4 regions of the Labrys sp. E2SS-1L genome follow, and region 1 is predicted to be linked to each of the others. Evidence: riboswitches for the same ligand, from Rfam matches in the RefSeq annotation. Region 1 holds a riboswitch; each other region holds the start of a gene.
The links. Region 1 has a riboswitch for cobalamin ahead of ACIGJE_RS14270 (ribonucleoside-diphosphate reductase subunit alpha). Riboswitches for the same ligand answer to the same signal wherever they lie in the genome.
Positions count from the first base shown of each region.

Region 2: it holds a riboswitch for cobalamin, as region 1 does, so the genes downstream of both, bluB (5,6-dimethylbenzimidazole synthase) here and ACIGJE_RS14270 (ribonucleoside-diphosphate reductase subunit alpha) in region 1, are expected to answer to the same signal.
Region 3: it holds a riboswitch for cobalamin, as region 1 does, so the genes downstream of both, ACIGJE_RS08490 (DUF1636 family protein) here and ACIGJE_RS14270 (ribonucleoside-diphosphate reductase subunit alpha) in region 1, are expected to answer to the same signal.
Region 4: it holds a riboswitch for cobalamin, as region 1 does, so the genes downstream of both, ACIGJE_RS01745 (CbtB domain-containing protein) here and ACIGJE_RS14270 (ribonucleoside-diphosphate reductase subunit alpha) in region 1, are expected to answer to the same signal.

Region 1 is NZ_CP172712.1:3,091,438-3,098,570, reverse strand. It holds gene metE (5-methyltetrahydropteroyltriglutamate--homocysteine S-methyltransferase) at 1-2,116, shown strand, start outside; cobalamin riboswitch at 2,219-2,437, shown strand; gene ACIGJE_RS14270 (ribonucleoside-diphosphate reductase subunit alpha) at 2,546-5,458, shown strand; gene ACIGJE_RS14265 (ribonucleotide-diphosphate reductase subunit beta) at 5,677-6,792, shown strand.
Region 2 is NZ_CP172712.1:2,093,296-2,101,449, reverse strand. It holds gene ACIGJE_RS09730 (hypothetical protein) at 1-422, shown strand, start outside; gene ACIGJE_RS09725 (TerB family tellurite resistance protein) at 415-1,050, opposite strand; gene bluB (5,6-dimethylbenzimidazole synthase) at 1,119-1,856, opposite strand; cobalamin riboswitch at 1,900-2,080, opposite strand; gene ACIGJE_RS09715 (cupin domain-containing protein) at 2,218-2,838, shown strand; gene ACIGJE_RS09710 (ABC transporter substrate-binding protein) at 2,976-3,917, shown strand; gene ACIGJE_RS09705 (ATP-binding cassette domain-containing protein) at 4,202-5,017, shown strand; gene ACIGJE_RS09700 (ABC transporter permease) at 5,014-6,021, shown strand; gene ACIGJE_RS09695 (phosphotriesterase family protein) at 6,039-7,127, shown strand; gene ACIGJE_RS09690 (glutamine amidotransferase) at 7,163-7,933, shown strand; gene ACIGJE_RS09685 (PfkB family carbohydrate kinase) at 7,937-8,154, shown strand, end outside.
Region 3 is NZ_CP172712.1:1,844,073-1,852,226, forward strand. It holds gene ACIGJE_RS08455 (lipid kinase) at 1-167, shown strand, start outside; gene ACIGJE_RS08460 (phosphatase PAP2 family protein) at 168-830, opposite strand; gene cobO (cob(I)yrinic acid a,c-diamide adenosyltransferase) at 846-1,451, opposite strand; gene cobU (bifunctional adenosylcobinamide kinase/adenosylcobinamide-phosphate guanylyltransferase) at 1,464-1,970, opposite strand; gene ACIGJE_RS08475 (xanthine dehydrogenase family protein molybdopterin-binding subunit) at 2,047-4,236, opposite strand; gene ACIGJE_RS08480 ((2Fe-2S)-binding protein) at 4,241-4,696, opposite strand; gene ACIGJE_RS08485 (hypothetical protein) at 4,888-5,253, opposite strand; cobalamin riboswitch at 5,349-5,565, shown strand; gene ACIGJE_RS08490 (DUF1636 family protein) at 5,674-6,057, shown strand; gene cobW (cobalamin biosynthesis protein CobW) at 6,054-7,088, shown strand; gene cobN (cobaltochelatase subunit CobN) at 7,088-8,154, shown strand, end outside.
Region 4 is NZ_CP172712.1:386,260-394,413, reverse strand. It holds gene cobT (cobaltochelatase subunit CobT) at 1-669, opposite strand, end outside; gene cobS (cobaltochelatase subunit CobS) at 768-1,754, opposite strand; gene ACIGJE_RS01755 (J domain-containing protein) at 2,037-2,633, opposite strand; gene ACIGJE_RS01750 (CbtA family protein) at 3,104-3,874, opposite strand; gene ACIGJE_RS01745 (CbtB domain-containing protein) at 3,893-4,105, opposite strand; cobalamin riboswitch at 4,136-4,282, opposite strand; gene ACIGJE_RS01740 (histidine phosphatase family protein) at 4,320-4,874, shown strand; gene ACIGJE_RS01735 (UDP-glucose dehydrogenase family protein) at 4,992-6,308, shown strand; gene ACIGJE_RS01730 (efflux RND transporter periplasmic adaptor subunit) at 6,745-7,911, shown strand; gene ACIGJE_RS01725 (efflux RND transporter permease subunit) at 7,927-8,154, shown strand, end outside.

The DNA of each region.
Region 1 (7,133 bases):
CTGGCAAGGCGGCCCCGTTCCGCTTTCGACCTATTTCGCCATGGCGCGCGGCAGCCAGGGCCGTAACGATCGCGGCCATGACGATCGCGACCATGCGGGCTGCAGCCACGGCGGCCATGGCGGCGGTGTCCCCGCCCTCGAGATGACCAAATGGTTCGACACCAACTATCACTACATGGTCCCCGAATTCCGTCGCGGCCAGGCCTTCGAACTGGCCTCGGCCAAGCCCATCGACGAATTCAGGGAGGCCGCAGCGCTCGGCTTCCATACCCATCCCGTGCTGATCGGGCCGGTGACCTATCTGCTGCTCGGCAAGAGCAAGGATACGGATCTCGATCCTCTCGCCCTTTTGCCAGGGCTCCTGCCCGTCTATGCCGAGATCCTGCGCAGGCTTGCCGCTGAGGGCGCGGACTGGGTGCAGTTCGACGAGCCCTGCCTGGTACTCGATCTCGACGAAAGGACGCGAAAGGCGCTGCGCCACGCCTATGACGTTCTCACCGGCGCCGTCTCCGATCTGAAGATCATGGTCGCGACCTATTTCGGCGGCCTCGGCGACAATCTCGAACTGGCACTCGGCCTGCCCAGCGCAGGCCTGCATCTCGATCTCGTCAGGGCGCCCGCGCAGTTGCGACAGGCGGTCGAACGGGCACCGGCGGACAAGGTGCTGTCGCTGGGCGTGATCGACGGGCGCAATGTCTGGCGGAGCGACCTGACCGCCCTGCTGGATCGCATCGAGCCGGAGGTCGCGGCCCTCGGCACCCACCGCGTCGTCCTCGCCCCGAGCTGTTCCCTGCTCCACGTTCCCTACGATATCGAGGCCGAGAGCGCGTTCGATCCCGAACTCCGCAGCTGGCTGGCCTTCGCCGTCCAGAAGATCGGCGAGCTGAAAACCTTGTCGACAGCCCTGGTCGACGGGCGGCGGGCCGTCGCTGATGAGCTCGCCCAATCGGACGCAGCAGCTGCGGCCCGCCGCGTATCCGCCCGTATACACGATACTGGCGTCGCCGCCCGAATGGCCGAGCTCACACCGGCCATGGGCGAGCGGCAACATCCCTATCCGCTGCGTCGCCGGGCCCAGGAGTGGCTCGGTCTGCCGCCCTTCCCCACCACGACCATCGGCTCCTTCCCGCAGACCGGCGCCGTGCGCAAAGCGCGCGCCGACCATGCCAAGGGCCTGATCGGCGATGCCGATTATTACGACTTCCTGCGCGAGGAGACCAGGCAGGCAATCGCCTGGCAGGAGAAGATCGGCCTCGACGTGCTGGTGCATGGCGAATTCGAACGCAACGACATGGTGCAGTATTTCGGCGAGCAACTGGCCGGCTACGCCTTCACCAAGCATGGCTGGGTCCAGAGCTATGGCTCGCGCTGCGTGCGCCCGCCAATCATCTATGGCGATGTCTCACGTCCTCAGGCCATGACGGTGGAATGGGCACGCTTTGCGCAATCCCTGACCAAGCGCCCGGTCAAGGGCATGCTGACCGGACCGGTCACCATGCTGCAATGGTCCTTCGTGCGGGACGACCTCGAGCGCGAGCAGGTCTGCCGGCAGATCGCCCTCGCCTTGCGCGACGAGGTCGGTGATCTGGAACGGGCCGGTATCCGCATCATCCAGATCGACGAGCCGGCCATTCGCGAAGGCCTGCCGCTCCGGCACGCCGAAAAGGAGGCCTATCTCGCCTGGGCCGTCGCCTGTTTCCGTCTCGCCGCCTCGGGGGTCGACGATGCCACGCAGATCCATACCCATATGTGCTATTCGGAATTCAACGACATCATCCATGCCATTGGCGGCCTGGACGCGGACGTGATCTCGATCGAGACTGCCCGGTCCAGAATGGAGCTGCTCGATGCGTTCCGAGCCTATCGCTACCCCAACGAGATCGGGCCCGGCGTCTACGACATCCACTCGCCCCGCTGCCCCACCGTGGCTGAAATGCGCGACCTTCTCGCCAGGGCGCAGGAGCGGATCGCCGGCGACCAGCTCTGGGTCAACCCCGATTGCGGCCTGAAAACCCGTGGCTGGGACGAAGTCCGCCCCGCCCTCGTCAACATGGTTGTTGCCGCCCGTCAACTTCGTGAGGCGACCACTCCGGCGCGGGCGGCGACATCCGCCTGAAAAAGTATGCCGGGGCATGAATTTTGTGCCCCGGCATCCTCTGTCCCCATTGAACAAAAGGGCGATACACACCATCTATTGACACATAGACAGCAAAGCATACTAGATACGGTATTCACAGGTCGCCGGATTCGCCTCCGGCGCTAAGAGGGAATCCGGTAGGCCTTAGGGCAAAGCCGGGGCTGCCCCCGCAACTGTAAGCGGAGAGCGGCTGTCGATTGGCCACTGGCCGAGAGGTGGGTTTACCCCGCCCTCCCCGGGAAGGCAGGCAGTCCGCAACGACCCGCGAGCCAGGAGACCTGCCTGTGGATGCGTATCGTTTCCTCGGGCGGGGTGCCCCGACGGATCGCCTTGCTCGCGGCGCATCATCCTGCGTCGGCGCGGAATGCGCTCCTCGGCCCAAGCCTCCAACATATTGGGGTTTGCCGAATGTCTCTTGATCTCGAAACTGCCACGACCACAAAGACGCCTTTTCCGGTTGCCGGCGCCGACAGGGCGAAGCCGGCCTCGGAGCCCGGCTACCAGGTCATTCGCCGCAATGGCAGCGTCACGCCTTTCGATGCCTCGAAGATCACGGTGGCCGTGACCAAGGCCTTTCTCGCCGTCGAGGGCCATTCGGCCGCCGCCTCGCGCCGGGTACATGACATCGTCGCCGACCTCACCGCCCAGATCGTCGCCGGCCTGACCCGCCGTGCCGACACGGGCCGTACCTTCCATATCGAGGAAATCCAGGACCGGGTGGAGCTCGCCTTGATGCGCGGCGAGCACCACAAGGTGGCGCGCGCCTATGTGCTCTATCGCGAACAGCACGCCCAGGAACGAGCCCTGGAGCGCGCCGCCAAGGCGGAGGCACAGGCCGGCACTACCCCTGCTTTGCGCATGAAGACGGCGGAGGGCACGCTGCTGCCGCTCGACCACGCGCGCCTCGCCGCCCTGGTGCGCGAAGCCTGCGCGGGCCTTGCCGACACCGATGCCGAGACGGTGCTGAACGAGACGCAGCGCAACCTCTATGACGGCATCAGCCAGGACGAACTGGCGCTGGCGCCGATTCTCGCCGCCCGCACCCTGATCGAGACCGAACCCGATTATGCCAAGGTCAGCGCCCGGCTGCTCAACGACAAGCTGCGCCGCGAAGCCCTCACCTTCGTCGCGGGCCGTCCCGAACAGGCGACGCAGGCCGAGATGGCGAGCCGCTACGCCGAATATTTCCACGACTATATCCGCGTCGGCATCGCCAACGAACTGCTCGATCCGGAACTCGGTCGCTTCGACCTCGCTCGCCTTGCAGCCTCCCTCAAGCCCGAGCGCGACTTGCAGTTCGATTATCTCGGCCTGCAGACGCTCTATGACCGCTATTTCCTGCATGTGCGCGGCACGCGTTTCGAGCTGCCACAGGCCTTCTTCATGCGCGTGGCCATGGGCCTGGCCCTACGCGAAATCGACCGGGAAGCCCGCGCCATCGAGTTTTACGATCTTCTGTCCTCCTTCGACTTCATGGCCTCGACGCCCACCCTGTTCAATTCCGGAACGCTGCGCGCCCAGCTCTCCTCCTGCTTCCTGACCACCGTGTCCGACGACCTCGAAGGCATCTTCAAGGCGGTGAAGGACAACGCGCTGCTCGCCAAATATTCCGGTGGCCTCGGCAATGACTGGAGCAATGTGCGTGGGCTCGGCGCCCATATCAAAGGCACCAATGGCGAAAGCCAGGGCGTGGTGCCCTTCCTCAAGGTCGCCAACGATACCGCCATCGCCGTCAACCAGGGCGGCAAGCGCAAGGGCGCGGTCTGCGCCTATCTGGAGACCTGGCATGTCGACATCGAGGAATTCCTCGATCTGCGCAAGAACACGGGTGACGACCGCCGCCGCACCCACGACATGAACACCGCCAACTGGGTGCCGGATCTGTTCATGGAACGTGTGGAGCAGGATGGCCCCTGGACCCTGTTCTCACCGGACGAAACGCCGGATCTGCACGATCTCTACGGCCCCGCCTTCAAGGCCGCCTATGAGGCGCATGAGGCACGCGCCGCGCGCGGCGAGCTGAAGGTCTCCAGGCAGGTCCGTGCCCAGGATCTATGGCGCAAGATGCTGACCATGCTGTTCGAGACCGGGCATCCCTGGATCACCTTCAAGGATCCCTGCAATATCCGCTCGCCCCAGCGTCACGTCGGCGTGGTGCACTCCTCGAACCTGTGCACCGAGATCACGCTGAACACCTCCCATGACGAGGTGGCCGTGTGCAATCTCGGCTCGGTGAACCTTGCTGCCCATGTCGATGCCAGCGGCCTGATGTTCGACAAGCTCAGGGCGACGGTGACGACGGCGATGCGCATGCTCGACAACGTCATCGACATCAATTTCTACACCATTCCCGAGGCACGGCGCTCCAACCTCAGGCACCGGCCCGTCGGCTTGGGCATCATGGGCTTCCAGGATGCGCTGCAGACCTTGCGCCTGCCCTACGCCTCCGACGACGCCGTGCGCTTCGCCGACGAGAGCATGGAAGCCGTATCCTTCCACGCCATCTCGGCCTCGACAGACCTGGCGGCCGAGCGTGGTCGCTATCCCAGCTTCGAGGGATCGCTGTGGTCGCAAGGCATTCTGCCGATCGACTCGGTCGGCCTGCTCGCCGAGGCGCGCGAGGGCGCCAGCTTCGACGTGAGCTCGACCCTGGCCTGGGACATGTTGCGCCAGCGCGTGAAGACGGTCGGCATGCGCAATTCCAACACCATGGCGATCGCGCCGACGGCGACGATCTCCAACATCTGCGGCGTCTCGCAATCGATCGAGCCGGCCTATCAGAACCTCTTCGTCAAATCGAACATGTCGGGGGATTTCACGGTGGTGACCTCGGCCCTGGTCCGCGATCTCAAGACGCGCGGCCTGTGGGACGAGGTCATGATTTCCGATCTCAAATATTTCGATGGCTCGCTCGGACAGATCGATCGCATCCCCGAGGATCTGAAGGCTCTCTATGCCACCGCTTTCGAGATCGACACGGCCTGGCTGATCGAAGCCGCGGCGCGCCGGCAGAAATGGATCGACCAGGCCCAGTCGCTCAACCTCTACATCGCCAACCCCTCCGGCAAGAAGCTCGACACGCTCTACCGCCTGGCCTGGAAGCGTGGTCTGAAGACGACCTATTACCTGCGCTCGCGCTCGGCCACCCATGTCGAGAAATCGACGCTGAAGGGCACCGACGGCAAGCTCAATGCCGTCTCCGCCACGGTGCCGCAGGCGGCCGCGCCGATCCTGATCGAGGCTCAGCCGGACCTGGCTGCATCGGAAGCCTGGGGCAAGGCCTGCTCCATCCACGATCCCGATTGCGAGGCGTGCCAGTGAGCCGAGAACAGGGTGGAATGCGCTCCAAGAGTTCGTCCGCCAATAAGTGCCTCGAATTGGCTCGACCTTTGTCATTGCCGGGCTTGACCCGGCAATCCAGTTCCCTCCTCCGGACGACGAAGTGCGGTTCCTGGATGCCCGGGTCAAGCCCGGGCATGACAAAGGTGCCGCTTCAGTTACTTCCGGACAATGTCTCCGATGAGAAGAAAACGATGACGATGCTCGACTGGTCCGAACCCGTTTCGCCCGCAAGCCAGCTTCCCCTGCCGCAGAGCATGGCGGATGCAACCGGCCTTGGCGCCATCGACCGCAAGGGCGGCCGCGTCACGGTCGACGAGAAGCGCATGATCAATGCCCGCGCCGACGTGAACCAGCTCCTGCCGCTCAAATACAAATGGGCCTGGGAGAAATATCTCGCCGGCTGCAACAATCACTGGATGCCGACCGAGGTCTCGATGCAGGCCGACATCGCGCTGTGGAAGTCGCGTGACGGCCTGACCGAGGACGAGCGGCGCATGCTCAAGCGCAATCTCGGTTTCTTCGCCGCCTCCGAGAGCCTGGTCGCCAACAATATCGTGCTGGCGATCTACCGCCACCTCACCAATCCCGAATGCCGGCAATATCTGCTGCGCCAGGCTTTCGAGGAGGCCGTGCACACCCATACCTTCCAATACATCGTCGAGAGCCTCGGGCTCGACGAGGGCGAACTCTTCAACATGTATCGCGAGGTTCCCTCGATCACCGACAAGGCCGCCTGGGCCCTCAAGCACACCCAGCATCTCGACGATCCCGATTTCAAGACCGGCACGCCGGATGCCGACCAGGCCTTCCTGCGCGACCTCGTCGCCTTCTATGTGATCTTCGAGGGCATGTGGTTCTATACCGGCTTTGCCCAGATCCTCTCGCTCGGCCGGCGCAACAAGATGGTGGGGATCGCCGAGCAGTATCAGTACATCCTGCGCGACGAGAGCATCCATCTCAATTTCGGCATCGACGTGATCAACCAGATCAGACATGAGAACCCGCATCTGTGGACGCTGACCTTCCAGGCCGATCTGCAGCGGATGATCCGCGAGGCCGCCGAGCTGGAAGCCGCCTATGGCCGGGATACCATGCCGCGCGGCTTTCTCGGCCTCAACGCGGTGTCGTGCGAACAATATATGCGTTTCATCGCCAACAGGCGCTGCGCCCAGCTCGGCCTCATGCCGGTATTTCCTGATGTCGAGAACCCCTTCCCCTGGATGAGCGAGGCGATGGACCTGAAGAAGGAGAAGAACTTCTTCGAGACGCGCGTCATCGAATATCAGAACGGCGGTGCGCTGAGCTGGGATTGATGGCGGGCATTCAAGGAGCAGGCCATTGGGCAGGAATTGCATTCCCTTGTCGTCGGGCGCGCGCTGCCCCTCACCTTACCTCTCCCCGTAAGAACGGGGCGAGGGGGCGCACGCGTAGCGAATAGTCTTCAAAACTCTCATCTCGCTCTGCCGGTGGGCGAGATGACGGGTTTTCGGCATTAAACTCGACGCCGGAGTCTCCTCGCCCCGTTCTTACGGGGAGAGGTAAGGTGAGGGGCAGCGCTACCGAGAATAATTTCATTCGCGCTTAAGCACCGCGCAAATACCTCGAAAAGAGCGTGATTGGTTGCTTTGTCGTTCCCCGCCGCGCGGGGGATGAT
Region 2 (8,154 bases), 1.0 Mb from region 1:
TGTGGCTGGAAGTGCGCAGCCATTTCAAGACGGTGATCCAGCTCAATCGTGAGACCTGGGGACTGATCGCCAAGGAAACCGACGACGACCACGAATGGCTTCCCGGCCCACGGCAGAAGAGCGGCGTGCTCCCCTCCCTCGAAGTGACGCAGGAGCGCATCGACTCGTGGCTCGCGCTGCTCGGGCAGGTCGACGAGGTGCTGGACGGCAAGCTTTTGATGCCGCATTGGCGCTTTGCCAAGGGCATCAATCTCGCCAGGGTGTTCGAGCAGCCCGGCAATTTCGACCTGGTGCTGTGGATCACCGGCCCGGGGGCCCTGCCCTACCTCGACAATGGCAAGGTGATGGACGCCGAGGCCTGGGGACAGGCCACGCGCATCTTCGGCGGCGACGTCGCGAGCTACGCCTTCTATTTCAATTGAGCGAGCGCCCGGCTGCGGCATCCGGCGCGAGCAGGTGCCGCTTCAGGCGAACGATCGCCTCGCGCTGCAAATCGCTGGCCTCACCATAGGCATTGGCGACCTCGGTCAGCATGTCGATGAGCTGCTGGCGCTCGGGCAAAGACAGGCGGGCGCGGAAAAGCGGCACCAATTCCTCGGCAACCGGCGTGAACACCCGGCCGCGATCCGTCAATTGCAAGGCCTGCTCATAGATACGCTCGCGGTCGCCGATCCCGAGCGGGTCGCTCATCAGGGCGAGGATGGTGTCCCGTTCGGCCCGGGTCAGCAACCCATTGGTGCGGACGAGCTGGATCATCAGGACGACGGCAGCGAGCCTGGGATCATCGATGGCCTTGAGCGAGACACGCTCCAGCGCCTGAGGCCGGACCGTGTCGGCACCCCGGTCGAGCGGGAGGGGAACCACCTTCGGGACGGCCTCGAGCCGGCGTGCTGCCGCCGGCTTGCGGGCCTTGCCGCGCAACAGCCAGAACAGGCCGACGACGGCGGCCACGAACGCTCCGATCAGGATCGCCCTCGGCCCCTCCAGCAGGACCAGGCTGGTGATCAGCAGAGCAATGATCCAGATCGCATTCTTACGCAGGAAATCCATCGCCCGTATCATCCGATCGGGACGGCGCATATCTGCGCCGGCCACCCCAAAGCATTTTGTGCTTTGCTCTATGAAGCTGCATCTCCCATAGCGGCCCGCATGGCGGCGAGCAAGGGATGGCCGGGCTGCCGGCCGTCCCAGCCGTCGAAGCTCAGCACAGCCTCCGGCGGCAGGCGCTGGCGCCAGCCCTTCACCTCCAGTTCGGGCCGGGCATAGGCTTCGTGCACATAGCCCAGGCACAGATAGGCGACCGGCACCACCCGCGCGGGAATGCCCAGCGCCTCACGCAGGCGCGCCGGATCGACGATACTGACCCAGCCGACCCCGACCCCCTCGGCCCGTGCAGCCAGCCAGATATTCTGCACCGCGCAGACGGTGGAATAGCGGTCCATCGCCATGTCATGGGTGCGGCCAAGCACCACCGGGCCGGCGCGGTCGGGATCGCAGGTGATGCACAGATTGACCGGGGCATCGATGATGCCTTCCAGCTTCAGCGCGCGATATTGCGCCTGCTTTTCAGGCGGGAACATTGCCACGGCCTCGGCATTGGCTTCCTCGAACAGAGCCTGCACCTTGCGCCGGGTTTCGGGGCAGCGCAGCACGAGAAAACTCCAGGGCTGCATGAAGCCGACCGAGGGCGCGTGATGCCCGGCCGTGAGGATGCGGGCGAGGACATCATCCGGCACAGGCTGCGGGCTGAACTGGCTGCGAACGTCCCGCCGGGTGAAGATAGCGCGATAGACGGCTTCACGTTCGGCCGGCGAAAACGGCCCCGAGGGCGCGAGCGCCTCGTTGGATGGGTCCATCGTCATTCCCCTTGCGATGGCAATCGCCGCGCCGTCCGCGCACGCCGATCTATCGCCTCCGGCCGGTCTTCTGACTCGGGATCCACCCATCCGGACGCCTTCCCCGCAGAACGAGTGGCCTGAAACCTGCCCGGATAGTCCCCCTTACAGCGTTGGGCACGTCGCGGCTTCAAACCGCGTTCCCGATTCTCCCGCAAGCGGGCACCGAAGGTCTTGCGGGTGTAGCATGGCAGGTGCCGGCTGCCCAGCCGTTTGGGGCGCCGATGCCGAGCTGCCAGCGGCGAAGTGGACAGGGTGCAGGCTTGTGGCCTAGAATCGTCGGCTAGGCTTTCGGGCAATGACGCATCCTGGCAATCGCGAAATGAACAAAATCGATCTCAAACGGCGCGCCGGCGATCAGCCCGATCCCCTGGAACAGGCCAATCCCGTGCGGCTCGGCACCCGCCTTCGCCTGGCCCGGCAGACAAGGGGGCTGACGCTAAAGGCCCTGGCCACGGCCGCGGACTGCTCGGAAAGCCTGTTGTCCAAGATCGAGAACGGCAAGGCTTCCCCTTCCCTGCCGATGCTGCATCGCCTCGTCGAGGTGCTCGGCACCAATATCGGCTGGATGTTCGAGGAATCGGATAGCGAAGAGGGCATCGTCTTTCGCGCCGGCACGCGCCCGCTGATCTCGCTGGACCCGCTCCGGCGCGGCGAAGGCATTTCGCTGGAACGGGTGATTCCCTATTCGCCCGGCCACCTTCTCCAGTGCAACATCCACCATATCGAGGCCGGCGGCGAGAGCGCCGGGCCGATCCAGCACCAGGGCGAGGAAGTCGGCTATGTGCTGGCCGGAACCGTGGAGCTGATGGTCGGCGAGCGCACCTTCAAGCTCTCCGCCGGCGATACCTTCGTGTTCAAGTCGGAACTGCCGCACTGGTATCGCAACACCGGAACCGAGCGCGCCAGCATCTTCTGGGTCAACACGCCCGCCACCTTCTGAGGCTTTACGCCGTCGGCGTTTCAAGAATCCCCGAAACCGCCATTCAAGTAACTTGACATGAATTCAAGTCTCTTGAATGATGCGGATGTCAGAACTGAGAATGAGCCCGGCACGGGCCATCCATGAAGGGAATTGAAATGCGGCTTTCAAAATATCTCGCCGGCTGCGCGGCGGCGGCAGCCCTGGCGCTGTCCCTCGGATCGGTGTCCGCTTCGGCCGACACTTTCGCCCTGGTCACCATCAACCAGCAGGCCCTGTTCTTCAACCAGATCAACGAAGGCGCTGAAGCCGCCGCCAAGGCGGCCGGCGCCAAGCTCGTCATCTTCAACGCCAACAATGTTCCAAGCGCCCAGAACGACGCGATCGAGAACTACATCACCCAGAAGGTCGACGGCATCATCCTGATCGCCATCGACGTCAATGGCGTGAAGCCCGCCATCACCGCCGCCAAGAAGGCCGGCATCCCCGTCATCGCCATCGATGCCCAGATTCCCGACGGCGACAATGTCTCCTTCGTCGGCGTCGACAATCTCAAGGCGGGCGAGGACATCGGCAAGTTCTATGCCGACTACGTCAAGGCCAAGCTGAATGGCACCGCCAAGATCGGCGTGGTCGGCGCCCTCAATTCCTACATCCAGAACCAGCGGCTGGACGGCTTCAAGAAGGCGGTGACGGCCAGCGGCCTCAAGGTCACCTTCCTCGACACCGTCGACGGCCAGAACGTGCAGGACGTGGCGCTGAGTGCCGCCGAGAACCTGATGACGGCCAACCCCGACATGACCACGCTCTACGCCACCGGCGAGCCCGCCCTGCTCGGCACCGTCTCCGCCGTGACCAGCCAGGGGCGCACCGACGGCGTCAAGGTCTTCGGCTGGGACCTGACCAAGCAGGCCATCGAAGGCATCGACCAGGGCTGGGTGACCGGCGTGATCCAGCAGGACCCGGCCGGCGAAGGCAAGGCTGCGGTGGAAGCCCTGACCAAGCTCAAGAAGGGCGAGAAGATCGAGCCGATCATCAACGTTCCCGTGACGATCGTCACCAAGGAGAACGTCGACAAGTTCCGGGGCATGTTCAAGTAACGGGCCGACGGCGATTTCCTGATTAAGGTCGCGCTGCCCCTCACCTTACCTCTCCCCGTAAGAACGGGGCGAGGGGACTTCGATCGCGCATTTCATACCGAAAAGATCTCATCTCGCCCAACCGTTGGGCGAGATGACAGGGCTCAAGAATCGATCACAACGCTTGCGCCCCCTCGCCCCGTTCTTACGGGGAGAGGTAAGGTGAGGGGCAGCGCGAGCTTTCGAGATTTGTGAAGTCTCATTCCCGAAGCCTCGGGACAGACTTTTCATTGCCAGGCGGAACCATGATGGACAGTGGCGAACCCTACCGCGTCAAGATGACCGGTATCTCCAAGCGATACAACACGATCCAGACCCTGGACGACGTATCGCTGATGCTCAGGCCCGGCGAGGTGCTGGGACTGGTCGGCGACAACGGTGCCGGCAAGTCGACCCTGAGCAAGGTGCTCTCGGGCGCCGTGATCCCCGACTCCGGCACGATCGAGATCGACGGCAAGGTACAATCCTTCGCCTCCCCCGCCGATGCCCGCGCCGCGCGGGTGGAGATGGTCTATCAGGACCTTTCGCTGTGCGACAGCGTCGACGTTGCCGGCAATCTCTTCCTCGGCCGCGAGCCTCGGCACCGTATCCTCGGCGTGCCCTTCCTCGATCAGCGCCGCATGCATGGGCAGGCCCGCGACATGCTCGACAAGCTCGGCATCGTCATCGCCGATACCAGGCTGAAGGTCGAGAACCTCTCCGGCGGCCAGCGCCAGTCGATCGCCATCGGTCGCGCGGCTTCCTTCAACCCCTCCGTGCTGATCATGGACGAGCCTACGGCCGCCTTGGCCGTCGCCGAAGTCGAGGCGGTGCTCGAGCTGATCCGCACCGTCAGCGCCCGCGGCGTCAGCGTGATCCTGATCACCCACCGCCTGCAGGACCTCTTCCTCGTCTGCGACCGCATCCAGGTGATGTATGAGGGCCGCAACGTCGCCGAGCGCCGGATCGAGGACACCAATATCGAGGAGGTGGTCAACCTCATCGTCGGCCGCAAATTCAACGCCCGCTCCGCCGGAGCCCCCAAGGACAACGCCTCCAAGGACAACGGAGCTCGCGCATGACGGCCTCATCCACCACGCCCGCCCATCGCCCGCGCGTCCACAAGGCCCGCTGGCGCGACAAGGCGATGGCGAACGGCAGCATCATCTCGATCGCGCTGTTCTTCATTTTCGTCTGCCTGGTCTTCTCGATCTGGACCGAGGCCTTCCTCACCGCCCCCAACCTCCTCAACATCGTGCGCCAGTCGGCACCGCTGCTGATCGTGGCGGCCGCGATGACCTTCGTGATCACCACGGGCGGCATCGACCTTTCGGTCGGCTCGGTTCTGGCGCTCGCCGCGACCCTGTCGGCGGCCTCCCTGCAGGCCGGCATTCCCTGGCCCCTCGTCATCGTGCTGATGCTGGCGATGGGCGGCGTGATCGGCGCCATACAGGGCTTCTTCATCGCCTATGAGCGCATCCCCGCCTTCATCGTCACGCTGGCCGGCCTGTCGGTGATCCGCGGCCTCGCACTCCTGATCACCGCAGGCTATTCGATCCCGGTCGAGGCGCAGAGTCCCTTCACCGCGATCGGCCGGGCCTGGTTCCTCGGCATGCCCGTGCCGGCCCTGATCGCCCTGGTGGTGCTGGTCATCGCCTTCCTCGTCTTCAACCGGACGCCCTTCGGCCGCTATGTCACCGGCGTCGGCGCCAATGCCGAGGCCGTCAGGCGCGCCGGCATCAACACCCGCTTCGTGGTGCTGTGTGTCTACATCCTCTCCAGCATGGCGGCATCCGCCGCCGGCGTCATCCTGGCGGCGCGCCTCGGCTCCGGCTCCTCCAATGCCGGCCAGGGTTTCGAGCTCGACGTCATCGCCGCCGTGGTGCTGGGCGGCACCAGCCTGTTCGGCGGGCGCGGCACCGTTGTCGGCACGGTGCTGGGGGCGCTGACGGTGGCGGTGATCGCCAACGGCCTGGTGCTGGCGCATATGTCGCCCTTCCTGACACCCATCGTCACCGGTTCGATCATCCTGATCGCCATCTGGCTCAATTTCCGCCTGTTCAAGGGCGCCATGAGAAGCCATTGAGCATGGAGCCATTGAGCATGGATCACCTGTTCCAGCCCCGTCCCGCCGAACGCAAGCCGATCGGCATCCGATCCGGCACCGCCATGACCGTGCTCGGCCCCGTGCCGGTGGACGATCTCGGCATCACCCTGATGCACGAGCACATCCTGCTCGACGGCGCCCGCACCTGGAAATGCCCGTGCCACCCGGACGAGCAGGCGATCGCCGAGCAGGCGGTGAATATCGAGATCATCGGCGAATTGCGGATGAACCCCTATATGAACCGCGACAATGTCTCGCTCGACGACAGCGACCTCGCTCTGTCCGAGCTCAAGCGCTTCCAGGCGCTCGGCGGCCATACGGTGATCGAGGCCACCAATATCGGCATCGGCCGGGCGCCCGAGAAGCTGGCACGCATCTCCCGCGCCTCCGGCATGAAGATCATCATGGGCACCGGCTTCTATCTGGAGCCGACCCATCCAGACTGGCTGAAGGCAATGAGTGTCGAGGAGGTGACGCAGTTCATCGTCAACGATGTCGGCGGCGGACAAGAACAGCCTGAGATCATGGCGGGGATCATCGGCGAAGTCGGCGTCAGCAAGGACTTCACCGCCGAGGAGGAAAAGTCGCTGCGCGCCTCGGCGCGCGCGGCCGGGATTACCGGCCTGCCGCTCTCCATCCATCTGCCCGGCTGGGAGCGCCTCGGCCACCGCGTGCTCGACATCGTCGAGGCCGAGGGCGCCGATCTCAGGCACACCGTGCTCTGCCACATGAATCCGAGCCATGCGGACCTCGACTATCAGCGAGCCCTGGCCGAGCGCGGCGCCTTCCTCGAATACGACATGATCGGCATGGACTATTACTTTGCCGACCAGGACGCCCAGTCCCCCTCCGACGAGCAGAACGCCACGGCGATCCGCGCGCTGGTCGACATGGGCTTCACCGACCGCCTGCTGCTATCGCAGGACGTCTTCCTGAAGATCATGCTCACCCGCTATGGCGGCTTCGGGTACGGCTTCATCCTCAAGCATTTCGTGCCTCGCCTCCTGCGCCACGGCGTGGAACAGGCCGCCATCGACCGCATGCTCGTCGACAATCCCAAATCCGTGTTCTCCGCCACTGCGTGAGCCCACGCCTTCCCCCCTTTCCCCAAGGAGTGACCATGTCAAAGAAGAAGATCCTGCTCGCCGGCGAATCCTGGGTCTCGACCTCGACCCATATCAAGGGCTTCGACCAGTTCCCGACCGCGACCTATCACACCGGCGCCGATGAACTCCTCGCCGCCCTGAAGGACAGTGCCTTCGACATCACCTTCATGCCCGCGCATGAAGCCCAGCGCCATTTTCCGCAAAATATCGAGGCGCTTTCCGCCTATGATGCCGTCGTGCTGTCCGATATCGGCGCCAACACGCTGCTGCTCCATCCCGATACCTGGATCCACTCCAAGCCCACCCCGAACCGTCTGCGCCTCCTGCGCGACTATGTGCAGAGCGGCGGCGGCCTGCTGATGTTCGGTGGCTATTTCAGCTTCCAGGGCATCAATGGCGGCGCCCGCTACCGCAAGACGCCCGTGGAAGACGTGCTGCCTGTCGAATGCCTTGCCTTTGACGACCGCGTGGAAGTGCCGGAGGGCTATACCCCCGTCGTCACCGGCGCAGCCGATCACCCGATCCTGCAGGGTCTCGGCACGCAATGGCCTATCCTGCTCGGCTATAACGAGGTGACGCTCAAGCCGGGCGCCGAGGTGCTCGCCACCGTCTCCTCTGACTACGGCTCCCAGCCGTTGCTGGTGACCGGCACCTATGGCAAGGGGCGTACCGTGGCCTGGACCTCCGACGTCGGCCCGCATTGGCTGCCGCCGGGCTTCATCGCCTGGGACGGCTACAAGAAACTGTTCGAGCAGATGCTGGTTTGGGCGACCACGAAGGGCTGAACCATGGCGGTGCATGTCGTCGGCAATGTCTGTGTCGACACGACCTTCCGGCTGGAGCGTTTCCCGGTTCCCGGCGAAACGCTCAATGCCGCCGGTCACGCCGACGGCATCGGCGGCAAGGGCGCCAACCAGGCCATTGCCACTTCACGCACGGGCGCGGACGTGACGCTGTGGGCGGCAATTGGCGACGACGCAGCGGCAGGCTGGATCACCGACCGCCT
Region 3 (8,154 bases), 1.2 Mb from region 1:
GCCAGTGGGACGACGTGCGGGCTTTCGGCACCACCGAGCTGGTGATCCGCACCAACCGGCCGCGCCCTGTGAACACCGATGGCGAGCTCACCACCTGGACGCCGGCGCATTTCAAGCTCCGGCGCCATGCCATCGAAGTCTATGCGCCGCCGGCGAAATCCGGCTGATCAATGCCCTGACAGGCGCTGCGCCAGGAGTGAGCAGAACAGCGCCCATCCGGCGCCGATCACCCATCCGGCAATCACGTCGGTGGGCCAGTGCACGCCGAGATAGACGCGGCTGACGCCGACCATGAAGGTCAGCAGCGTGCACACCACCATGATGTAGATCGACAGGGCACGCGTGGGAAAACGGCGGGCCAGCATGATGCCGAGCGTGAAATAGACGGTCGCCGACATGAAGGAATGGCCGCTGGGAAAGCTCGACGTGTAGACCCTGGAGCCGTGCGCCACTAGGTCGGGCCTCGGCCGGTCGAAGCCATATTTCAGGAGCGAGCTCATCAGGATGCCGCTGCCGATGGCGAGGATGACGAAGACGGCACTGCGCGGCGATCCTGATAAAGCGAGAAAACCTGCCACGGCCAGCGTTGTCAGGGTCAGCACGCCGACGCCGCCGAGACCAGTGAAGTCTCGCATCATCTCCTCGAGCCAGCCCGGCCCGAGCGGATCGGTGAGATCGGCGGGATCGCGCATCATCAGGAGGATGGCGCGATCGAAGGCTTCCGTGCCGCCTCGCATGACCAGGCCGGCCAGCACGGCGAAGATCAGAGCGGCGCCAGCGACGCACAGGATGGCGACCAGCGCCGAGCGCTCGGGATGTTGCTGGATCATGAGGATTGCTGGGCCTTAGAACTCGATGCCTTGCTGGGCCTTCACGCCGGCGGCGAAATGATGCTTCACCAGCGTCATCTCGGTCACCAGGTCGGCCGCCTCGATCATCTCGGGCTTGGCGTTGCGGCCGGTGACGACGACATGCAGGTCCGGTCGGCGCGCCTTCAAGGTCTCCACCACCTCGGCGAGGTCGAGATAGTCGTAGCGCAGGGCGATGTTGATCTCGTCGAGCACGAGGAGGCGGATGCCGGGATCCGCCAGCATCGCCTTGGCTGCGTCCCAGGCCCGGCCGGCGGCGGCGACGTCGCGCTCGCGGTCCTGGGTCTCCCAGGTGAAGCCCTCGCCCATGCTCTTCCAGGTCACCAGGTCGTCGAAGCGCTCCAGCGCCGTGCGCTCGCCGGTCGACCAGGCGCCCTTGATGAACTGCACCACGCCGATGCGCCAACCATGGCCGAGCGCGCGCATGATCAGCCCGAAGGCCGCGGTGGACTTGCCCTTGCCGGGACCGGTGTTGACGATCAGCAGGCCCTTTTCGGTGATGGTCTTGGAAGCGACCTCGGCGTCCTGCACGGCCTTGCGCTTTTCCATCTTCGCCTTGTGGCGTGCGGCATCGTCGGTCATTTCAGCATCCACTCACTTCACCACCAGAGGCAGGCCTGCCATCATGAAGATCACCCGGTCGGCGAGGGCGGCGATCCGTTGATTGAGCCGGCCCTGCTCGTCGCGAAAGGCCCGGCCGAGAGCGTTGTCCGGCACGATGGACAGGCCGACCTCGTTGCTAACCATCACCACCGGGCCGGAGACCGCCGCCAGGGCTTCCTGCAGCCGGAGAAAGGCGGATTTGAGGTCATGTCCGCCCAGCATGAGATTGCTGAGCCAGAGCGTCAGGCAGTCGACCAGCACCGGACCCCGTGTAGCGGCAAGCGCTTCCGGCAGGGCGAGCGGCGCATCGACCGTATGCCAGTTGGCGTCGCGCCGGGCCTGGTGCTCGCCGATGCGCTCGCGCATCTCGTCGTCGAAGGCTTGCGCGGTGGCGATATAGGTCCAGGGCGCGGGATGGGTCGAAATCAGGCTCTCCGCATGCCGGCTCTTGCCGGAACGCGCGCCGCCGAGGACGAGGGTGAGTCGAGGAGAGGACATGCCGCCTTCCTGCCGGGTCTTGGGCAGGAAGGCAAGTAACGCGATTTCACCCTTCCCTGGAGGGGAGGGTGAAGACTCACACCGGTCCCCATTTCAGGTCGGTGTTCTTGACCGGCAGGCTGCGGATGCGCTTGCCGGTGGCGGCGAAGATCGCATTGCACACCGCCGGTGCGATCGGCGGCGTACCGGGCTCGCCGATGCCGCCCCATTTCTTGCCGCCGCTGAGCACCAGATGGGTCTCGATCGGAGGCGTATCGGCGAGGCGGGCGACCTGGTAGTCGTCGAAATTGCCTTGCACCACCGCGCCCTTCTCGATGGTGATCTCCCCAAACAGGGCGGCCGACAGGCCATAGACGACCGCGCTCTCGATCTGCATCTCCACGGTGAGCGGATTGACGACATGGCCGCAATCGACGGCCGCCACCACGCGCTGCACCTTCACTTCACCCTGGGGACTGACGGCGAGTTCCACCACCTCGCCGACGATGGTGCCGAAGGATTCGTGGATGGCGATGCCGCGTCCCTGGCCCTTGGGCAGCGGCTTGCCCCAGTCGCTCTTATCAGCCAGCGTATCGAGCACGGCGAGAAAGTCAGGCTTGCCTTCGAGCAGCTGGCGCCTGAAGCGGTAGGGATCCTGGCCGGCTGCCACCGCCATTTCGTCGATGAAGCTCTCCAGGGCGAAGGCATTCTGTGACGAGCCGACCGAACGCCAGAACATCACCGGCACATGGGTGTTCTTGAGGATGCAGTCGATCTGGGCCGCGCCGGAGCGGTAGGGCATGTTGGCGAGGCCCTCGACGGCGGAGGGCTCGACGCCGTTCTCCACCTTGCCCCAGCCGAGCGAGCGCTGGATGGAGCCGACGGCCGTGCGGACATGGATCGCCGCCGGTAGGCCGTCCTCGCCGAGGGAGGCCTGGAAGCGGATGGCGGCCTGCGGGCGATAGCGGTCGTGGCGCATGTCCTCCTCGCGCGTCCACACCAGCTTGACCGGCTTGCCGACAGCCTTCGACACCGTCACGGCCTGCACGAGTTCGTCGTTGACGGCGCGCCGGCCGAAGCCGCCGCCGAGGAAGCAATTGTGGATTTCCACCGCGGAGGGCGCGACGCCCGCCGCCTTGGCGGCGAGCTGGAGCGCCATGTCGGGGTTCTGCGTGCCCATCCAGACCTCGACCTTGCCGTCATGGACATGGGCGGTGCAGTTGAGCGGTTCCATCGGGGCGTGGGCCAGGTGCGGCGCCTGGTAGAGAGCGTCGACACGCTTGCCGCGGGCGAGGGCGGTGTCGACGTCGCCTTCCTTGTGCGCCGTGACAGCGGGGCCGTCGAGCGCGGCGACATAGTCGGCGTCGAAGCGCTTGCTGTCCGTTTCGGCAGCCGGACCCTCCTCCCAGATCACCGGTAAGGCGAGCGCCGCTTCCTTGGCGCGCCAGAACCGGTCGGCCACCACGGCGAGGCCGCCTTCGATCGGCACCACGGCCAGGATGCCGCGGCGGCCCTTGATGGCGGCCTCGTCATGGGATTTCACGCGGCCGCCGAAGACGGGGCAGGTCACCACGGCGGCATAGACCATGTCCGGCAGGCGGATATCGATGCCGAATTTTGCCGCTCCCGTCAGCTTGGGCGGCGTATCCAGGCGCGCCAACGGCTTGCCGATCAGCGTGAACTGCTCGGGCGTCTTGATCGCTGGCTCCTTGGCCAGCGTGACCTTGGCGGCCTCGCCGGCAAGCTCGCCGAAGCGCAGGCTGCGATTGCTGGCCCGGTGCAGCACCTTGCCGGCATCGACACTGCAGCTTTCGGCCGGCACCTGCCAGCGCGTGGCAGCTGCCTGCACCAGCCTTTCGCGGGCATTGGCGCCGGCCGCCTGCAGGAATTCGCGCGAGCGGCGCACGGCGCCGGAACCGCCGGTGCCCATGCGCTTGTAGACGGTGTTCTCGCGCAGGTTCCGGCTGGCCGAGGCGTATTCGGGCTTCACCCTGGCCCAGTCGCAGCCGAGCTCCTCGGCGACGATCATCGGCAGGGCCGTGAAGATGCCTTCGCCCATTTCCGATTGCGCCACGCGGATGATCACGGTGTCGTCGGGCTCGATCAGGATCCAGGCGTTGATCTCGCCGTCAGTGGCTGTGCCGGCCCAGGGCTCGTCGGCAATATCAAGGGCCTCGGCGGCATTGGGGATGAACCCGCCAATCATCAGGCCGCCGGCGGCCGAGAGGCCGATGGCGAGAAAGCTGCGCCGGCTCAGCGCGGCGGAGGTGCGGTCGATCGCATTCATGGCCTCATCCCTTCATCAGCTCTGCGGCGCGATGGATGGCGGCGCGGATGCGCGGATAGGCGCCGCAGCGGCAGATATTGGTGATGCCGTTGTCGATATCCGCGTCGGTGGGCGCTGGCGTGTCCTTCAGGAAGGCAACGGCGGCCATGATCTGGCCCGACTGGCAATAGCCGCATTGCGGCACGTCCTCAGCCAGCCAGGCCTGCTGCACCGGATGCTTGCCGTCCGCCGACAGGCCCTCGATCGTGGTGATGGTGGCGCCGTCGACGTCGCCGATCTGGGTCTGGCAGGAACGGATGGCGGCGCCGTTCACATGGACGGTGCAGGCGCCGCATTGGGCGATGCCGCAGCCGAACTTGGTGCCGGTGAGGCCGAGTTCATCGCGCAGGACCCAGAGCAAAGGGGTCTCGGGCTCGATGTCGAGCTGGTGGGTGGTCGAATTGACGGTGATGGCAACCATGGGCAGGCCTTCCAGCGGCAGATGCCGGGCAGAAGAACCGGGCCCATCGGCGTCGGCCTTCTGGTGGGCGATTGCGGGAAGGCCAAATTGTGGCGGCAATCATGGCGCCGGGGTGACGGGTAACGCAGACGTGAGAGTTTGTGCAGTCTGGAAACGATCGAGAAACGTCGCCGCCCGTTCGGAAGGCCCGACTATTGCTTGAACCAGATCCGGCTGTAGCCGAGCGCGTCGCCGGCGATGGCGACAAGGACACCGACCGAGACGAGGATAAGGCCGATCATGAAGGTGCGCACGATGCGGCGATAGACTGGTCCCTCCAGTGAAGTGGGCGAGAGCATGCCCGCCAGCGCCCAGACCTGGAAGACGATGCCGCCCCCGATGAGAAAGACGGCCGCCAGGTCTTCCGGGATCCAGGTTCCCGGCTGCGAGGCCCAGTTGTTGAGGAAGCCGAGCGAGAAGGCGAGCACGACGCCGATAGCCGTCACCGAACCGCCGCGGAAGATGACGTCGATCTTTTGCGGCTCGGGCGGCGGTGCCGGCGGCTTCTCTTCGGGCATGGCAATCTCGTTGATATGGCGACGTTGCTGCCCTTTATGCCGGATTTTGCGCGTGCTTTGGAAGCGGGAACATTGACAAGCCTGTCCGCGCACCCCTTATGTCAGCCACGATCGGTCTCTCGTTAAGAGAGAAGAGGGAATGCGGTGCGGATAAGAGGAGGCCGGTCGACGGCTGCCTTGGATGCCAAAGCCGCGGCTGCCCCCGCAACTGTAAGCGGCGAGCGTCCCGCCTTGAGGCCACTGGGTGACCGGGAAGGCGGCGGGAGGCGATGAGCTGCGAGCCAGGAGACCTGCCGGTCGCACTGCTGTCACCGGTCCGGGCGGGGCGCCTCGGAGGCCGGTTCCGTCTACCCGGACGATCGCCGGCCCTGCCGTCGGTCCCGCGCCCTCCATCCGCTCCGGCGGCGATGAACAGGGCCGATGCCAGAAACACCTCTTCCAGTCCGGCTGCTCGTCTGCGTGACCTGCAGGCGCGAGGGCGATGACCCCGAGGCGCCGCGCCAGGGCGCCCGGTTGCGCGATGCGCTCGCCGGCATGCTACCTGAAAGCGTCGAGCTGCAACCTGTCGAGTGCCTGGGCAATTGCAAGCGCTCCTGCACGGTGGCGCTGTCGGCGCCCGGTACCTGGACCTATGTCTTCGGCGACCTCACCGCCGAGAGCGGCCCCGACATTCTCACCGGCATCGGGCTGCTGGCCAATTCCAGCGACGGCCTGATGCCCTGGCGCGGCCGTCCCGAAGTCTTCAAGCGCAGCATGATCGCGCGCATCCCACCCCTATCAACTCTCAAGGACGCCGCCGAATGAACGCGCACACCAAGGTTCCCTGCACCATCGTCACCGGCTTTCTCGGGGCTGGCAAGACGACGCTGATCCGCAACCTGCTCGCCACCGCCAATGGCCGCAGGCTGGCGCTGATCGTCAATGAATTCGGCGATGTCGGCGTCGATGGCGACATCCTGAAGTCCTGCGGCATCGAGAGCTGCCCGGAAGACGCCATCGTCGAACTCGCCAATGGCTGCATCTGCTGCACGGTGGCCGACGATTTCGTGCCAGCTCTGGAGACGCTGCTGGCGCGTCCGAACGCACCCGAGCACATCGTGATCGAGACCTCCGGCCTCGCTCTGCCCAAGCCGCTGGTCAAGGCCTTCAACTGGCCGGCGATCCGCTCGCGCGTCACCGTCGACGGCGTCATCGCCGTGGTCGACGGTGCCGCGGTCGCAGCCGGCCGCTTCGCCGATGATCCGGAAGAGCTCAAGCGCCAGGCCGAGGGCGACGCTTCCCTCGATCACGACAATCCGCTCGAGGAGGTCTATGAGGACCAGCTCCTCTGCGCCGACCTCGTCGTGCTCAACAAGGCTGATCTCCTCTCAGCCGGCGAGGCCGACAGCGTGGAGAAGGATATCGAGAAGACCGTGCCGCGCGCCGTCAAGGTGGTGCGCACCTCCGAGGGCCGCATCGATGCCGCCGTGCTGCTCGGGCTCGGGGCAGCGGCCGAGAACGATCTGGAGGCGCGTCCCTCCCACCACGATCACGAAGCCGAGCACGACCATGACGATTTCGACACCTTCATCGTCGACCTGCCGGCCATCCTCGACGCCGACGCCCTGGTGCGTAAGCTGAAGGCGGCGGCCGAGGAACACGATATCCTGCGCATCAAGGGTTTCGTCGCCGTCGATGGCAAGCCGATGCGCATGCTGGTCCAGGGCGTCGGCGCCCGTTTCTCGCAGCATTTCGACCGCGCCTGGGCGCCGGAGGAAACCCGTTCGAGCCGCCTCGTCATCATCGGCGAGAAGGGCATCGACCAGGCCGGCATCCGCAAGACGCTGGAGGGCTGATGCATCTGCTGCCGGCCGATACGCGTTCGCTCGATGCCAGCGAGGCCGCCATCGATCTGGGTCAGGCACCCGGCGCGATCGTGTTTGCCTCGCTGACCGACAGCGACCTTGCCCTGGCAGCCGCTTCCGGCCTCGACGATTTGCGCCTGGCGCCGCTGCAGAAGCTGCGCCATCCGATGTCCGTTGACCTCTACATCGATCAGACGGCCCGCCATGCCAAGGCGATCGTGGTACGCCTGCTCGGTGGCCTCGATTATTGGCGCTATGGCGTGGAGGAACTGGCGGCGGCGGCGCGCACCCATGGCATCGCGCTCGCCCTCATTCCCGGTGACGACAGGCCCGACGGGCGCCTGTCTCAGCTCTCCACCGTGCCGCAGGAGGCGCTGGATCGGCTCGCCCAATACTGGCGTGAAGGCGGCCCCCGGAATGCCCAGGCCTCGCTGCTCTATGCCGCCAGGCTGGGCGGCCTCGATTTCGGCGAACCGGAAGCGCCAGTGGCCGTGCCGAAATACGGGATCTTTCTGGGACCGCAGGCGTCTCGCCTGCTCTCGGAAACACCGCGCTTGCCGGAGGGGCAAAGGGCAGGCGAGACGCCTGCGGTCCCAGGGAAGGCCGCCATCCTCTTCTACCGCTCCATCCTGCTCTCCGCTGACACTGCCCCCATCGAAGCCCTGGTGCGGGCGCTCGATGCCGAGGGTCTCGCCGCCACGGCGCTTTATGTCGGTTCGCTCAAGGACGGGGAGACGGCGCAGTGGGTGCGCCGACAGCTTAGGGAACTCAAGCCGGCGGTGATCCTCAACGCCACCGCCTTTTCTGCCCTGGACGACGACGGTGCCTCGCCGCTCGACGTGGCCGGTTGTCCGGTCCTGCAGGTGATCACCTCTTCCTCGGCGCAGGAGGCCTGGGAGGCCTCGACCCGCGGGCTGTCGGCCAGCGACCTTGCCATGCATGTCGCACTGCCCGAACTCGACGGCCGTCTTTCGGCCGGCGTGATCTCCTTCAAGGCCGAACGCGAGGAGGGCACCTTTACCCGTCTCGCCCATGCCCCGCATGACGAGCGCATCGC
Region 4 (8,154 bases), 2.7 Mb from region 1:
GGCCTGGGCTTCCTCGGACAGGCCCATATGGGTCAGGAGGTCGTTCATGGCCCGGGCGAAGGCGCGCTGGTTCTCGATCACGCTGTCGAGGCGGGCGAGGTCCTTGCCGGCCTTCTCTTCGATGAGAGGGCGCCACAGATCCACCAGCTTGCGCGCCGGCTCGGGCGGGGCAAGGCCGGTCAGCTTCTCGCGCACCATCAAGGCGAGGGCATCCTCGACGGGCGCTTCCTCGCGGACACGGATGTCCTCATATTTGCCGCCGCGGAAATAGCGGTCCTCGAGCATGGCGGTGAGGTTGTTGGCCACCCCGGCCATGCGGCGTGAACCGATCGACTCGCAGCGGGCCTGCTCGACGGCATCGAACACGCTGCGCGCCTGCTCGTTCTGCGGGGCGTGGCGACGATGCACTGCCGGGTCATGGCAGGCGAGACGGAGCGCCATCGCATCGGCCTGGCCGCGCACGATCGCCGCGACATGGGCGTCGAGCTTGCGCGGCGGCTCGGCCAGGCGCGCCTTGTCGGCCATCAGCAAGGGCTTTTCCGAAGCGAAGGTCACTTCGAGATCCGGTTTGCGGGCGATGGCGCGCAAGGCCCCGGCGACGGAGCGCTTGAAGGCGTCGTTTGGAACGTCCTTGGGCTTTTCGCCGGGCTTGCGGTTCGTCGTGGTCATGATGCCGTCAATCCTGGGAGCGCGGACGTCCTCGTCCGCTCTTCCTCTCTTGCGAGCGTGGTATTTCCAGGGGCGGACGAGGACGTCCGCGCTCCGGGTTACGTCAGCGCGACGTTGACCGAGCTTTCGGCCAGCTCCGCCCCGAAGGCGCGCTGGTAGAACTCGGCCACGAGGCTGCGTTCGAGCTCGTCGCACTTGTTGAGGAAGGTGACGCGGAAGGCAAAGCCGATATCGTGGAAGATATTGGCGTTCTCGGCCCAGGTCAGCACCGTACGCGGCGACATCACGGTGGAGAGATCCCCATTCATGAAGGCGTTGCGGGTGAGATCGGCCACGCGCACCATCTTGTTGACGATGTCGCGGCCGTTCGGGCTCTTCTGATAGTGCTTGGCCTTGGCCAGCACGATGTCGACTTCCTTGTCATGCGGCAGATAGTTCAGCGTGGTCACGATCGACCAGCGGTCCATCTGGCCCTGGTTGATCTGCTGGGTGCCGTGATAGAGGCCGGAAGTGTCGCCCAGGCCCACCGTGTTGGTGGTGGCGAACAGGCGGAAGGCCGGGTGGGGGCGGATCACGCGCTTCTGGTCGAGCAAGGTCAGCTTGCCTGAGATTTCCAGCACGCGCTGGATCACGAACATCACGTCGGGCCGGCCGGCGTCATATTCGTCGAACACCAAAGCGATGTTGTTCTGCAGGGCCCAGGGCAGCATGCCGTCGCGGAACTCGGTGACCTGCTTGCCGTCCTTGAGGACGATGGCGTCCTTGCCGACGAGGTCGATACGCGAGACGTGGCTGTCGAGATTGATGCGCACGCAGGGCCAGTTGAGGCGGGCGGCGACCTGCTCGATATGCGTCGATTTGCCCGTGCCGTGATAGCCCGTGACCATTACGCGGCGATTGTGGGCGAAGCCCGCCAGGATCGCCAGGGTCGTCGGCTTGTCGAAAAGATAATCGGGATCGAGGTCCGGGACGTGGTCGGAGGACTGGGAATAGGCCGGTACTTCGAGATCCGTATCGAAACCAAACAGCTTTTTGGCCGAAACCATGATGTCCGGCAGATTGGCCGGTGTCGTTGCGTCAGTCATTATGCCTTCCTTGGCTGGCGCCAGGGCGGCGCAGCCGACAATCAGTTCCAGCGGGCCGGACGATGCCGGCCCTGGAGTAAAAGCGCACTTTTACTCCAACTCCCTGGTTCGACGCGTCTTTGCGACTTGAAGCTGGTCATTCAAATCACAAAACGCCTTGGCCGAATTTCCCTGTCTCGCCAGGCGGGGCATGGGACGCTCGACGTCGTCTCGACGATCTGGCGGAGATTTCCCGGATTGGACACGCTCCAAGCCCGGAAGCCTCGCCGGTGTTGCGGGCGCTCAGCAGAGCCCGGCGCTACGCAGCGTATTATAGGCCTGGATGATCCCGCGCAATTTATCTTCGCTGGATCGATCCCCGCCATTGGCATCGGGATGGAGACGTTTGACCAGCGTCTTGTAGCGCGCCTTGATTTCCGGGCCGCTGGCCGTTTCCGGCAGATCGAGCGCGTCGAGGGCCTTGCGCTCCAGCAATTTCAGCCGCCGTCTCTCGGGTTCGGGCGTCCCTTGCGGGCGGCGGAAGCCGTGATCCTCGTCGAAGAAACCGAAGCCGTCATGGATCTCGGGGCCGGGTTGCGGCCCTTCGCCGCGCTTCTTGGCCCAGGGATTGACCCCCATCGTCCAGGTCGGGCGATGGCCGGTGGCGGCATCGCGCTGATAGGCGCTCACCGAGTCGTCCGGCAGGCCGGCGAAATAATTGTAGGTCTTGTTGTAGTCGCGCACATGTTCCAGGCAGAAATGCCAGAACTGGCCCTCGCGGTTGCGCCCCTTGGGCGCGCGAAATTCGCCGGCGTTCCGACAACCGGCATGTTCGCATAGCCGTACGCTCGCCGGCTGGACCTCTTCGGCCCTTGGGCGCACCCGGATGCGATCAAACAAGGGCGAGTCCAGATCCATAATGACACACTATGCGAGGGTGAACACAAATGGGCAAGCGCGAGCTTGGACGCAAGAGCGTTTTGTAACTTGAACGAAGCACATCAAATCGCAAAAACGCTTCAGCCAATCCATGGGAATGGCTTGGAACCAGAAAGCGAGAGCAACCAAGCGTTCATAGCTGAGCACGCTTTGCCCTGGGGTTAATCGAGGCGAAATGCCGCTGCAGAATTTGAAATATGGGGTCCGCTGACCCGAAAAAGAAAGAGGCCGCCCAAATGGCGGCCCAAGTCTTAGGGAGGAAACGCCCAAGGAGGGCAGTGGGGGAGCGCAAAGGCGCATCCGCCACGTCCCTAAAGTGATCCTCATCGGTTCATTTCGCAAGTGCGAAATGAAATAAATTTTGAAAACCGGCCTGAAATCGGGCCAGTGTTGTAAAAATGCGACGTTTGACGCGGTTGGCCGGCCCCTTTTCAGCGGCGAGCGGGGGCCTGCAGCAGTTTCTGTGCTGCAATGCCGAAGGCGATCCCCAGCGTTGCCCACAGCACGGCATGGATGCCGAGTGAGGCGATACGGAACTTCCACAACACCGTGGCCGAAAAATCAGCCGGGATGTCGTTGACCGTCGGCAGGATATGCATGGCCACCACCATCACCGCCAGATAGGCTGCCACCCCCACGAGGTTGGCGTTCCAGCGGCCGAGGCTGGCGGCGAGCCGGTTCGCGGTGCCCAGCGCCGCCGCCATCGTCACGAGGGACAGCAGGATCAAGCCGAAATAGAAGGCGGTGCGCAGGCCGATCGTGTCGGGATTGCCGACGGCCGGTGGATTGGCGGGATATTTGATCTGCGGCACCACCATGATGGCGGCGAAGCCGATGACGGCGATCAATCCGGCGGTTGCGCGCGGGCTGAGGCCGCCGATCCGGCCCTGCGCGAAGGCAAAGATCAGGGCGAAGATGCCGCCGAGCGCTGCGCCATAGGCGACCATGCCTGTGACGAGCCCGTAGCTGGCCTGGACCGGCCGGCTGACCGGCTCTTCCTCGTGTTCATGGGCTGCGGTCGTCTGCGCAGCGCCGGGAGCCGGCGCAGCTGTCGGAGCGGGCGCCGGCTCGGATGCGTGGCTTTCCTCGAAAGCGATGGCTGCGTCGACCTGGGGTTCACCGAACACCCAGGCGAAGCCAGACGCAAACAGTCCGGCCAGGATGCCGATCAGCATCCCCCGGATCAAAAGCGATCTAACCATGTCGTGTGTCCAAGCGCCCTAGTGGCAGGGGAAGCCGAGCAGATGGCGAGCGTCATGCACGAATTCGTGGATGTAGACGCCGGGAATCAGCGAGGTCGCGCCCTGTTCGGCGCCGACGAAATAGATGGCGAGCACGGCCAGGAGCACGGTGAAGAGCGCCCAGGGCAGGATCTCGCGGACCGGGATGGCGATCGGCTGCTGGGCGACGGGTGCCAGAGTTGCGGTGGTCATGAAAAGCTCCTTGGGATTACGCGTCCCGTTACGAGTCATGCTGCCTTGGAAGAGGTCTGACTTCCGGATTGACGCCGCAGCGCCGCCGTTCACAGTGGCGCGACCGTGCCGGAATTCCACCGGCTTCCCACCCTTGGCAAAGCTCTTCCATAAGAGCCCAAGTCACGGATATGTCAATATTCCGGAAGCGACTTTATCTTGGGGAAATGCCTTCATGACGCCACGCCTGACCCTGCTGTGCCATGGCGCGACGCCCACACTGCGTGCGGCGGGGTTTCCGCTCGACGAGGCGCTCGACGCAAGGGGGGCACAGGCGGCCCGGGACCTGCAGGGGCGTTTTGCCAAGGCGACCCGCATCCTGAGCAGTCCGGCGCTCAGGGCCCGCCAGACGGCGCAGACCCTCGGCTTCGAACCCGAGATCGACGGGGCACTGCGCGAATGCGACCATGGCCGCTGGGCGGGGCTCGGCCTGGAGGCGGTGGCCGCCGCCGAGCCCGAAGCGCTTGGAGCGTGGCTGACCGATCCGCAGGCCTGCCCGCATGGCGGAGAGAGCATTGCGGCCCTGATCGCGCGGGTCGGCGCCTGGCTCGATGGCGGGCGGTTCGAGGGCTTCACGCTGGCCGTCACCCATGCCTCGGTGTTGCGCGCGGCGATCATTCATGTCCTCGGCAGCGAGCCTCGTTCCTTCTGGCGCATCGAGGCCGCTCCGCTGGCGAGTGCCGATCTCAGGCCTTCTGCCCGCGGCTGGTCGCTGCGGCTGGAGACATAGAGGCGCTCCGGCTGGGCCTTCCAGCAGAGCTGCTTTTCCTTTTTCGTCATTGGCATGTCGCCGGGCCTTTTGTAGACACGCCTCTGGCGGGTTAGTCGCCCAAACAGGATTGATGTCATGCGCGTTGCAATGATCGGTACGGGTTATGTCGGCCTGGTGACGGGGGCGTGCCTCGCCGATTTCGGCCATGTCGTCACGTGCGTCGACAAGGATCCGGCCAAGATCGAGGGCCTGCTGGCCGGCCGCATGCCGATCTACGAGCCGGGCCTGGAGGATCTGGTGGCGCGCAATGTGCGCGAGAAGCGCCTGTCCTTCACCACCGAGCTCGCCCCCGCCGTGCGCGATGCAGCCGTGGTGTTCCTGGCCGTCGGCACGCCCTCGCGCCGTGGCGACGGCCATGCGGACCTGTCCTATGTCTATGGCGCGGTACGCGAGATCGCCGCGGCGGTCGAGGGCTTCACGGTGGTGGTGACCAAGTCGACCGTGCCGGTCGGCACTGGGGACGAGGTCGAGCGGCTGATCCGCGAGGTCCGGCCCGACGCCGATGTCCGCGTGGTGTCGAACCCCGAATTCCTGCGCGAAGGGGCGGCGATCGAGGATTTCAAGCGCCCCGACCGCATCGTGGTCGGCACCGAGGACGAACGGGCCAAGGAGGTGATGGCCGAGGTCTATCGCCCGCTCCATCTCAACCAGGGGCCGCTGCTGTTCACGGCCCGGCGCACCTCCGAACTGATCAAATATGCCGCCAACGCCTTCCTTGCGACCAAGGTCACCTTCATCAACGAAATCGCGGACCTGTGCGAGAAGGCCGGTGCCAACGTGCAGGAGGTGGCGCGCGGCATCGGCCTCGACAACCGCATCGGCTCCAAATTCCTGCATGCCGGGCCGGGCTTCGGCGGCTCGTGCTTTCCCAAGGATACGCTGGCACTGCTGCGCACCGGCCAGGAGCATGGCGTGCCCCTGCGCATCGTGGAGGCGGTGGTCGGGGTCAACGATGCCCGCAAGGCGGCGATGGCACGCCGCGTCATCGCGGCCCTCGACGGCAATATCGCCGGCAAGACGGTGGCCCTGCTCGGCCTTGCCTTCAAGCCGAACACCGACGACATGCGCGACAGCCCCTCGATCCCGATCGTGCTCGCCTTGCAGGACAAGGGAGCCAAGGTCCGTGCCTATGATCCCCAGGCAATGGAGGAGGCCCACAAGGTTCTGAGCGATGTCGACTATCGCTCCAGCGCCTATGACTGCCTCGACGGTGCCGATGTCGCGGTGATCGTCACCGAATGGGACGAGTTCCGGGCGCTCGACCTCGAGCGGGTCAAGAACCTGCTGACGCACCCGGTGATCGTGGACCTGCGCAACATCTACCGGCTCGAAGACATGAAGCGGCACGGCTTCCGCTATGAGAGCATCGGGCGCGAGGGAACGGCGCCCTGAGCGGAAGACGCCCCGCATATTCGTGCGGCCGGGCGCTGGCGCAACTGGTTTGAGAAGACAGCGGGAGGTCCTCGCCTCGTTTGGGGGGAGGGCCAGCATGTCCGGTTCGCACCGACCGGAATGCAGCCACGCGGCTGTCAAGCGCAGGCGCGAGAAATGACAGGCCTGTTGCGGATTTGCATCAAGTCCCAACTCATGGTTGCAGGGCGGCGATCTTGATTGGATCAAAGCGCTAAGAATTATCATACTATAAGGCTCACACGGCGATTCGACCGCGATTCCGGCCGGTGGAGCGCTGAACAGGATCTCCGACCCTGCCCTGGCGGCGCAGGCTGGGAAATCCTGCAAAATTTCCAGACGCCAGCTCCAGTGCCCGCGACAAGGCCATTAGCCATGCGGGCGGCTTGGCTGAGGCGCGTTGCTTGCGAGGATGTTCATGTCGAGGTTGCGTCGCAGAATGGGTCGGCTGGCCGCCGGCGTGCTGGCATTGGCGGCCTTCGAGGGGACGGGTGCCGCGCTCGCCCAGCAAATGCCGGCCATGCCGGTCACGGTAGCCAATCCGGTCAGCCGCAAGATCACCGAATCGGTCGAGTTCACCGGCCGTTTCCAGGCCTGGCCGCAGGTGAACATCACTTCGCGCGTCACCGGCTATCTCGACAAGTCGAGCTTCGTGGAAGGTTCCCTCGTCAAGGAAGGCGACGTGCTGTTTGCGATCGATCCGCGTCCGTTCCAGGCCGCGGTCGACCAGGCGGCTGCCCAAGTGAAGATCACGCAGACCCGAATCGACCTCACCAAGGCCAATCTGGCGCGCGCCGAGGCCCTGAAGAAGACCGGCAACGTCACCGACGCCGCCTATCAGGCCAACCTCCAGGCCTATCAGGAAGCGGCGGCCTCGATCGATTCGGCCAGCGCGGCGCTGGCAACGGCCAAGCTCGACCTCAGCTACGCCACCATCACCGCCCCGATCTCGGGCAGGATCACCCGCCAGCTCGTCTCGCGCGGCAATCTGGTGGTGGCCAACAGTACTTCGCCGCTGGTGTCGATCGTCGCCGTCGATCCGATCTATTTCTACTTCGACCTCGACGAGGCGAGCTACCTTGCCTATCAGCGGGCCTCCAAGCGCAAGATCGATGCCGGCGGTACCGAGCCCGCGTTGAAGGCCGAGATTGGCCTATCGGACGAAAGAAAACTGTCCCATCAGGGTACGCTCGACTATCTCGCGCCGCAGGTCGACGCCCAGACCGGAACCGTGACGGCCCGCGCCAAGGTCGCCAATGCCGACGGCTTCCTGACCCCCGGCCTGTTCGGGCGCATCCGCATCACCATCGGCGAGCCCTATGAGGCGCTGGTCGTGCCGGATGTGGCGGTGGGCCAGTCCTCGCAGGGGCGCTATGTCATCGTGGTCGGCGCCGACAAGATCGCCAATATCCGCCCGGTGGAACTGGGGCCGAAATTCGGCTCGTTCCGCGTGATCAAGTCCGGCCTCAAGCCCGAGGACCAGGTGCTGATCAACGGCCAGATGCGTGCCCGGCCGGGTGGCGAGGTCGTGCCGCAACCCACCAAGCTGGACGTGCCTGAGACGCTCGTTCCCGACCAGACCTGATCGGGAGCGCAGTCCATGAAATTCGGCCATTTCTTCGTCGACCGCCCGATCTTTGCCGCCGTCGTCTCGATCGTCACGGTGGTGATCGGGCTGGTCTCCTATGTCGGCCTGCCGATCGCGCAGTTCCCGCAGATCGCCCCGCCGACGGTGGTGATCAACGCCACCTATCCCGGCGCCAACGCGCAGACCATCGCCGAGACGGTGGCGGCGCCGCTGGAGCAGTCGATCAACGGCGTGGAAGGG